Regions from separate parts of the Billgrantia desiderata genome, predicted to be linked through region 1. Evidence: predicted binding sites of a transcription regulator. Region 1 holds the regulator's gene; each other region holds the start of a gene.

Evidence for each region. The regulator LexA, encoded in region 1, represses DNA repair genes until DNA is damaged. The targets are predictions, from matches to a motif close to TACTGTNTANNTANACAGTA.
Region 2: C4S71_RS08650 (DNA topoisomerase III) is a predicted target of LexA. The motif match lies at 743-762, and genes of this name have one in related genera.
Region 3: C4S71_RS18460 (LexA family protein) is a predicted target of LexA. The motif match lies at 1,000-1,019, and genes of this name have one in related genera.

What each region holds. Positions count from the first base shown of each region.
Region 1 covers NZ_FNVC01000001.1:65,208-67,471, forward strand. The annotation lists gene dinB (DNA polymerase IV) at 1-792, opposite strand, end outside; gene lexA (transcriptional repressor LexA) at 935-1,582, opposite strand; gene C4S71_RS00365 (TetR/AcrR family transcriptional regulator) at 1,779-2,264, shown strand, end outside.
Region 2 covers NZ_FNVC01000007.1:52,305-54,568, reverse strand. The annotation lists gene C4S71_RS08655 (ABC1 kinase family protein) at 1-653, opposite strand, end outside; gene C4S71_RS08650 (DNA topoisomerase III) at 790-2,264, shown strand, end outside.
Region 3 covers NZ_FNVC01000025.1:37,213-39,476, reverse strand. The annotation lists gene C4S71_RS18465 (IMPACT family protein) at 1-498, opposite strand, end outside; gene C4S71_RS18460 (LexA family protein) at 498-977, opposite strand; gene ccmA (cytochrome c biogenesis heme-transporting ATPase CcmA) at 1,182-1,826, shown strand; gene ccmB (heme exporter protein CcmB) at 1,813-2,264, shown strand, end outside.

The sequences.
Region 1 (2,264 bases):
CAACTGTTCGTAGCACTGGGCCAGATCGGGCAGATCGCTGGCAAAGGTGGTCTCCACGCTCACCGACTTGCGCTCGCGCTCGATACGCACCGGCCGCTCGTCGATGCCCCGCGACAGTTCGAACAGTCGGCGACCGAACTTGCCGAACTCCTGCAGCAGGCGTTCCAGCGGAACCTGCTGCAGATCTTCGCAGGTGACGATCTCGAGCGTCTCGAGACGCTTGGCCGTGGCCGGGCCGACCCCGTGCAGCTTGGTCACGGGCAACTGGCGCAGGAACTCGTCTACCTGGTCCGGGGCGATGACGGTGAGGCCGTCCGGCTTCTCCCAGTCGCTGGCGATCTTGGCCAGAAATTTCGCTGGGGCCGCGCCCACCGAGACGGTGATCCCGACGCGTTTGAAGCACTCCTCCTTCAACCAGCGCGCCATCCAGGTGGCGCTGCCAGAAAAGCGGGTGACGTCGGTAACATCAAGGAAGGCCTCGTCCAGCGAGAGCGGTTCCACCAGCGGAGTCAGCTCGTGGAAGATGGCCAGCAGCTGCTGCGAGGCTTCGCGGTAGCGATCGAAGTCACCCTTGAGCAGGGTCAGGTGGGGGCACAGGCGCAGAGCCCTGGCAGTCGGCATGGCAGAGCGGATGCCATAGGCCCGCGCCGGATAGTTGCAGGTGGCGATCACCCCGCGACCCTCGGCGCTGCCGCCGATGGCCAGCGGCACCTCACGCAGCGCCGGGTTGTCGCGCATCTCCACTGCGGCATAGAAGCAGTCGCAGTCGGCATGCAGAATCTTGCGACTCATCAGTGTCGTTCCGCTCAGCTGGAGCGCTTTCTGAGCGATGACCAGACTAGGCGGAGCTCGACGAGGAAGCGGAGTTGACTGTTGTAGTCAATGAGCATTCCGAGGAGAGCTCCAACGCCGTATGGTCGAGTTCAGGAAGCGATCAACCCAAGGCTTGGCCGTTGCCGCCGCGTATGACCCCCACCCCAATCCCCTCGATCTCGAGTTCCTGATGGCGCAGGTCGACCTCGATGGGAGCGAACTCGGGATTCTCCGCTTCCAGCACGACGCGGTGCCCCTGGCGATGAAAGCGCTTGACTGTCACCTCGTCTTCGAGGCGTGCCACCACGATCTGGCCGTCGCGCACACGCTCGGTGCGATGGACCGCCAGCAGGTCGCCTTCGAGGATGCCGATATCCTTCATCGACAGGCCGCGAACCTTGAGCAGGTAGTCGGCGCGGGGCGTGAAGTAGTCCGGCGGCAGCGGGCAGTAGCGGTCGATATGCTCGGCGGCGAGGATCGGGCTGCCGGCGGCGACCTCACCGATCACCGGCAATCCCTCGCTGCTGGGCTCCAGAGCGGCGGTATCGTTCTCCTGAGCCGGCAGGCGTATGCCGCGCGAAGTGCCGCGTATCACCCGGATCACGCCCTTGCGCTCCAGCGCACGCAGGTGCTCTTCGGCGGCATTCGGCGAGCGGAAACCCAGGGCCCGGGCGATCTCGGCCCGAGTGGGGGGGTAGCCGAGCTCTTGCATGGTCTTGACGATGAAGTCGTACACGTTCTGCTGGCGCGAGGTGAGAGGGCGGCTCATGGCGAACTCCGATGGCTGTCTTGCTCTATTGTGCAAGTATACAGCATGGAAGTCTATCCAGTAAAAGTGAAGTTCATTAGGCAGCGTTTCACAGTGCCGTTTAAAACGCTGAGGCAACGCTATGCATTGTGTGAAGGCAGCGAATGACGTAGACTTTTGTAATGTTTAAAACAGGCGTTTCCAGCGGAAATTGATCATGGCCCAGACCGATACCGTCACGCGCATTCTCGATACCGCCGAGGTGCTTTTTGCCGAACGCGGCTTTGCCGAGACCTCACTGCGCACCATTACCAGCAAGGCGCGCGTCAATCTGGCGGCGGTGAACTATCACTTCGGCTCCAAGAAGGCGCTGATTCAGGCGGTATTCTCCCGCTATCTCGATCCTTTCACGGTGCGTTTCCATCACGCCCTCGATGAACTCGAGGCGCAACATGCCGGGGGCGTCATCCCGTTGGAAGAGCTGCTCGAGACCATGGCGCGTACCGTACTCGAGGTGCCGGCGGAAAAACATAGCCTCAAGGTATTCATGAAGCTGCTGGGGTTGGCCTACAGCCAGGCCCAGGGGCATCTGCGGCGGTACATCCAGGAGGAGTACGGCAGCGTCTTCACCCGTTTCACCGACCTGGTGCGTCGCGCCACGCCCGAACTGCCCGATGCCGAACGCTTCTGGCGCCTGCACTTC
Region 2 (2,264 bases), on a different contig from region 1:
AGCACCCGCGGTCCGGAAAGCTCGGGCAGCGGCTCGGGGATGAGCAATCCCTCGAGATGGGCGTAGCGCTGCCGATAGCGTGCCAGCGCGTTGGCCTCGGCATGGTAGTCGAGCTCGCCGCGCAGGCTGGCGGCAAGCTCCTCGAACAGCGCATCCAGACGTACCTGGGGCACCTTCAGCCAGCGCCCCAGCCGCATGATGCGTCGCAGCTGGGCCAGATCGCCTTCCAGAATCTCGGCCAGGCCCGGATACTGCACCTTGAGCACCAGAGTCTCGCCGGCATGGGTAACCGCGCGATGCACCTGCCCCATCGACGCACTGGCAAAAGGCCGTGTCTCGACTTCGCGGAAATGATGCTCCAGGTCACCGTACTGCTCCACCAGGGTACGGTGAATGCCCTCCCAGGGCATCGGCTCGGCCTGGCGCTGCAGCCGGGCCAGCTCCTCGGCGAGATCCGGCGGCAGCAGGTCGTCCCACTGGGCCACGATCTGGGCCAGCTTCATGGCCGGCCCCTTGAGCTCGGAGAGACCTTCGAACAGCGCCTCGCCCAGGGCGCGCCAGTCGGCTTCGCCACCCAGACGACTGCGCAGAAAGGCGCCGCCGGTACGCGCACCGAGACCGAAAAGCCGCCTCGTCCTTCCTCGTTCACGCATGTGATGCTCTCCTGGCCTTGTTTCCGCCGCACTACCATACAGGTACTGTACAGCTTTTTGCCCACCGGGATCTGGCCTTGTCGCCCGGATACTGTAAGAATATCCATAAACGAACTCTGCGAGGCCGAGTCTCCCCATGCGTCTGATCATTGCCGAGAAACCCAGCCTTGCACGGGCCATCGCCGACGCTCTGCCGGGCGGCACCAAGCGCGAGGATGGTGCCCTGCGCGGTCACGATACCGTCGTCACCTGGTGCCTGGGTCATCTGCTGGAACAGGCGCCGCCCGATGCCTACGATAGCGCCTACAAGCAGTGGCGGCTGGACCATCTGCCGATCCTGCCGACCCTATGGCAGCTGGCGCCACGCGCCAAGGCCAGGGGCCAGCTTGCCGTCATTCGCAAGCTGCTCAAGCAGGCCCGCGAAGTGGTACATGCCGGCGATCCGGACCGCGAAGGCCAGCTGCTGGTTCAGGAAGTGATCGAATATCTGGGCTGGAAGGGGCCGGTGGCACGCCTGCTGATCAATGACCTCAATCGGCCTGCGGTACAGCGCGCCTTGTCCCGCATGGAGGACAACGCCCGTTACCAGCCGCTCTACCGCGCCGCCGAATCGCGCTCCCGGGCCGACTGGCTGTACGGCATCAACCTGACCCGCGCCTGGACCCTGACCGGCCGCCAGGCCGGCCACGACGGCGTGCTCTCGGTGGGGCGCGTGCAGACGCCGGTGCTTGGCCTGGTGGTACGCCGTGATGCCGAGATCCGCGACTTCAAACCCTACCCCTTTTACGTGCTGTGGGCCGATCTCGCGGTCGCCAACGGCAGCCTGCGCGCCTGGTGGCAGCCCGGCGAGCAGCAGCGTCTCGACGAGCAGGGCCGCCTGCTGGAGCGCGCTCCGGCCGAAGCGCTGGCAGCACGTCTGCCAGGCGCCGAGGGGCGCCTGACGTCGCTCGAGAGTCGCCAGAAACGCCAGGCCGCCCCGCTGCCCTACTCGCTCTCGGCACTGCAGGTGGACGCCGCACGGCGTTTCGGGCTCTCCGCCCAGGCGGTACTGGATATCTGCCAGCGGCTCTACGAGCGCCACAAGCTGATCACCTATCCGCGTTCGGACTGTCGCTACCTGCCCGAAGAGCACCTGGCCCAGGCGCGCGCCACCTTGACCGGCGCCTGCGCCCAGGACGAGACGCTGCGCGGCTGGCTCGCCGGTGCCGATTTCACGCTGCGCTCCAAGGCCTGGGACGACAGGAAGGTCGGCGCCCACCACGCCCTGGCGCCTACCGGCAAACCGGCCGAGCTCGCACGCCTGGAGCGTGCCGAGGCCGACGTGTTCCGGCTGATTGCCCGCAACGTGCTGGCCCAGTTCTACCCGCCGCTGATCGCTCGCGAGGTGAAGGCGGAATTCACCATTCTGGGCGAGCGCTTCCGCGCCAGCGGGCAGGAGCTGCTGCAGCCGGGCTGGAAGCCGCTCTTCACCACCCGCGACGAAGCCCCGCCGCTGCCGCCCCTCAGCGAAGGGGAAGGCTGTCGGGTGACGGCAAGCGCAGTGGAAGATCGTGAGACTCGCCCGCCGGAGCCCTTCACCGATGCCAGTCTGATCAAGGCGATGATGAACAT
Region 3 (2,264 bases), on a different contig from region 1:
CTCCACCGGCGCGTCATGGCTCTCCAGCCAGGCGCGGGCCTCGGCCTCGCCGGCGAAGTCGACGCCAAGTTTCAGCGTGGTGCGTTCCACCGCTTGTCGCCGCGGCAACGCCTCGAGCCCTCGCGCCACGGCCTGGGCATAGGCGCGGGCCAGGCCGCCGGTGCCGAGCTTGGTGCCGCCGAAGTAGCGGGTCACCACGCAGCCTATCTGGCCCAGCCCGGCGCCTTCCAGCACCTGGAACATGGGGCGCCCCGCGGTGCCGCCGGGCTCGCCGTCGTCGGAGAAGCCGATGGCCTGCTGTTCGCCGGGCGGGCCGGCGATATAGGCACTGCAGTGATGGCTGGCGCTGGGGTGGGTGCGTCTCGCTGCCGCCAGCAGGGCGTCGAAGGCTGCCACGTCGGGCGCGTGGCAGAGCCAGGCGATGAAGCGGCTGCGTTCGACTTCGATGACGCTCTCCTGCCAGGCGCCGGGAGCGAGGTCGGGTACCGGGTAGCGCATCAGTGGGTCAGCTCGGTGTCTTCCTGCCGGCGTACCACGCCCATGACCATGCCCAGCACCTGAATGTCGCTGTTCTTGAGGTAGATCGGCGCCATGTTTTCGTTGGCCGGCTGCAGGCGCACGCCGTTCTTCTCGATGTAGAGCTTCTTCAGCGTGACCTCCTGCTGGTTGATCAGGACCACGGCGGTCTCGCCGTTTTCGGCGCTCTCCTGACGCTCGATGATGATCACGTCGCCATCGAAGATGTTGCAGTCGATCATCGAGTCGCCGCGTACGCGCAGGGCGTAGGTGTTGCGCCGCACCATGCAGGCGGGGGCGCGAATGGCACCGCCGCTGGGGCAGGCCTCGATGGGCAGTCCCGCCGAGACATCTCCCAGCAGGGGCACCTCGACCAGGTCGGTGGCGTCGACGCTGGCCCAGGAGGTGGCGATGGGCAGGTTGGGACGTCGATACAGGTAGTGCATGGAAGGCGTTGGCATTGGCGTTTCCCCCTCTGTGCGACCCTGTTGAAATGTACAGGTACTTCGAATCATATCAGGCGTTACGTTCCTGGCAAGTTTCTCCGCCCTGAAGCTGCCTTGACCTGGGGCAAGGGTGGCGCCATGACGCACCCCGTTCGGTAGCGGCAAAAGGCCTTTCCGTGTAGCATTTCCGGCGTAATCACCCATTCCTGGAGAGTGCTGTTGAGCCTGCGTCTACAAGCGCAAAGCCTGGCCTGCGAACGTGACGACCGTTGGCTGTTCCGGGATCTGGACCTGGATATCCGTGCGGGCGAGATCGTGCGGGTAGAGGGGCCGAACGGCAGCGGCAAGACCACCTTGCTCAAGATTCTCTCGGGCCAGCTGGCCGACTACGAAGGCGAGCTGTTCTGGAGCGAGCGGCCGATGCGCGAGGCCCGCGAGTCCTTTCTCGCCAACCTGCTCTATCTGGGCCACGCCCCGGGCGTGAAGGCAGCACTGACGCCGCTGGAGAATCTGGCCTGGTATCAGGCGCTCAGCGGCGAGAAGCCGGGCGAGGCGGCACGCTTCAGGGCGCTGGAGGAGGTCGGCCTGGTCGGCTTCGAGGACGTGCCGGCCGGACAGCTCTCCGCCGGACAGCAGCGACGCGTGGCACTCGCTCGGCTGACGCTCACGCCGCGTGCGCTGTGGGTGCTCGACGAACCTTTTACCGCCATCGATCGCGATGGCGTGGCGGCACTGGAGCGGCGCCTGGTGGAACACGCCCGCAGCGGTGGCTGCGTGCTGGTTACCACGCACCATGAGCTCACGCCGTGCGCCGAGCTGCGTCGTATCCGCCTCGGCGGGGGAGGAGCCGATGACGGCATCTGAGAACTCGCTCGCCAAGGCGGCCGCAGCGCTGCGCGAGGAACCTGGCGACGGCCTCGCTGTCGCAGTATGGGCAACGCTCAAGCGGGACCTGGTATTGATGCTGCGCCGTCGCAGCGAAGTACTCAATCCGCTGGTGTTCTTCGCCCTCGTCATCACCCTGTTCCCGATCGGCATTTCCCCCGATCCGGCACTGCTGGCGGCCATTGCGCCCGGCCTGCTGTGGGTGGCGGCGCTGCTGGCGGCCCTGCTGTCACTGGACAGTCTGTTCCGTGCCGATTACGACGACGGCTCGCTGGAGCAACTGCTGCTGACGCCCCAACCGCTGGCGCTGCTGGCGCTGGCCAAGGTCGCCGTGCACTGGCTGCTGACCGGTCTGCCTCTGGCGCTGATGGCGCCGGTGCTCGGTATCATGCTGTCGCTGCCGGCAGGCAGCTATGT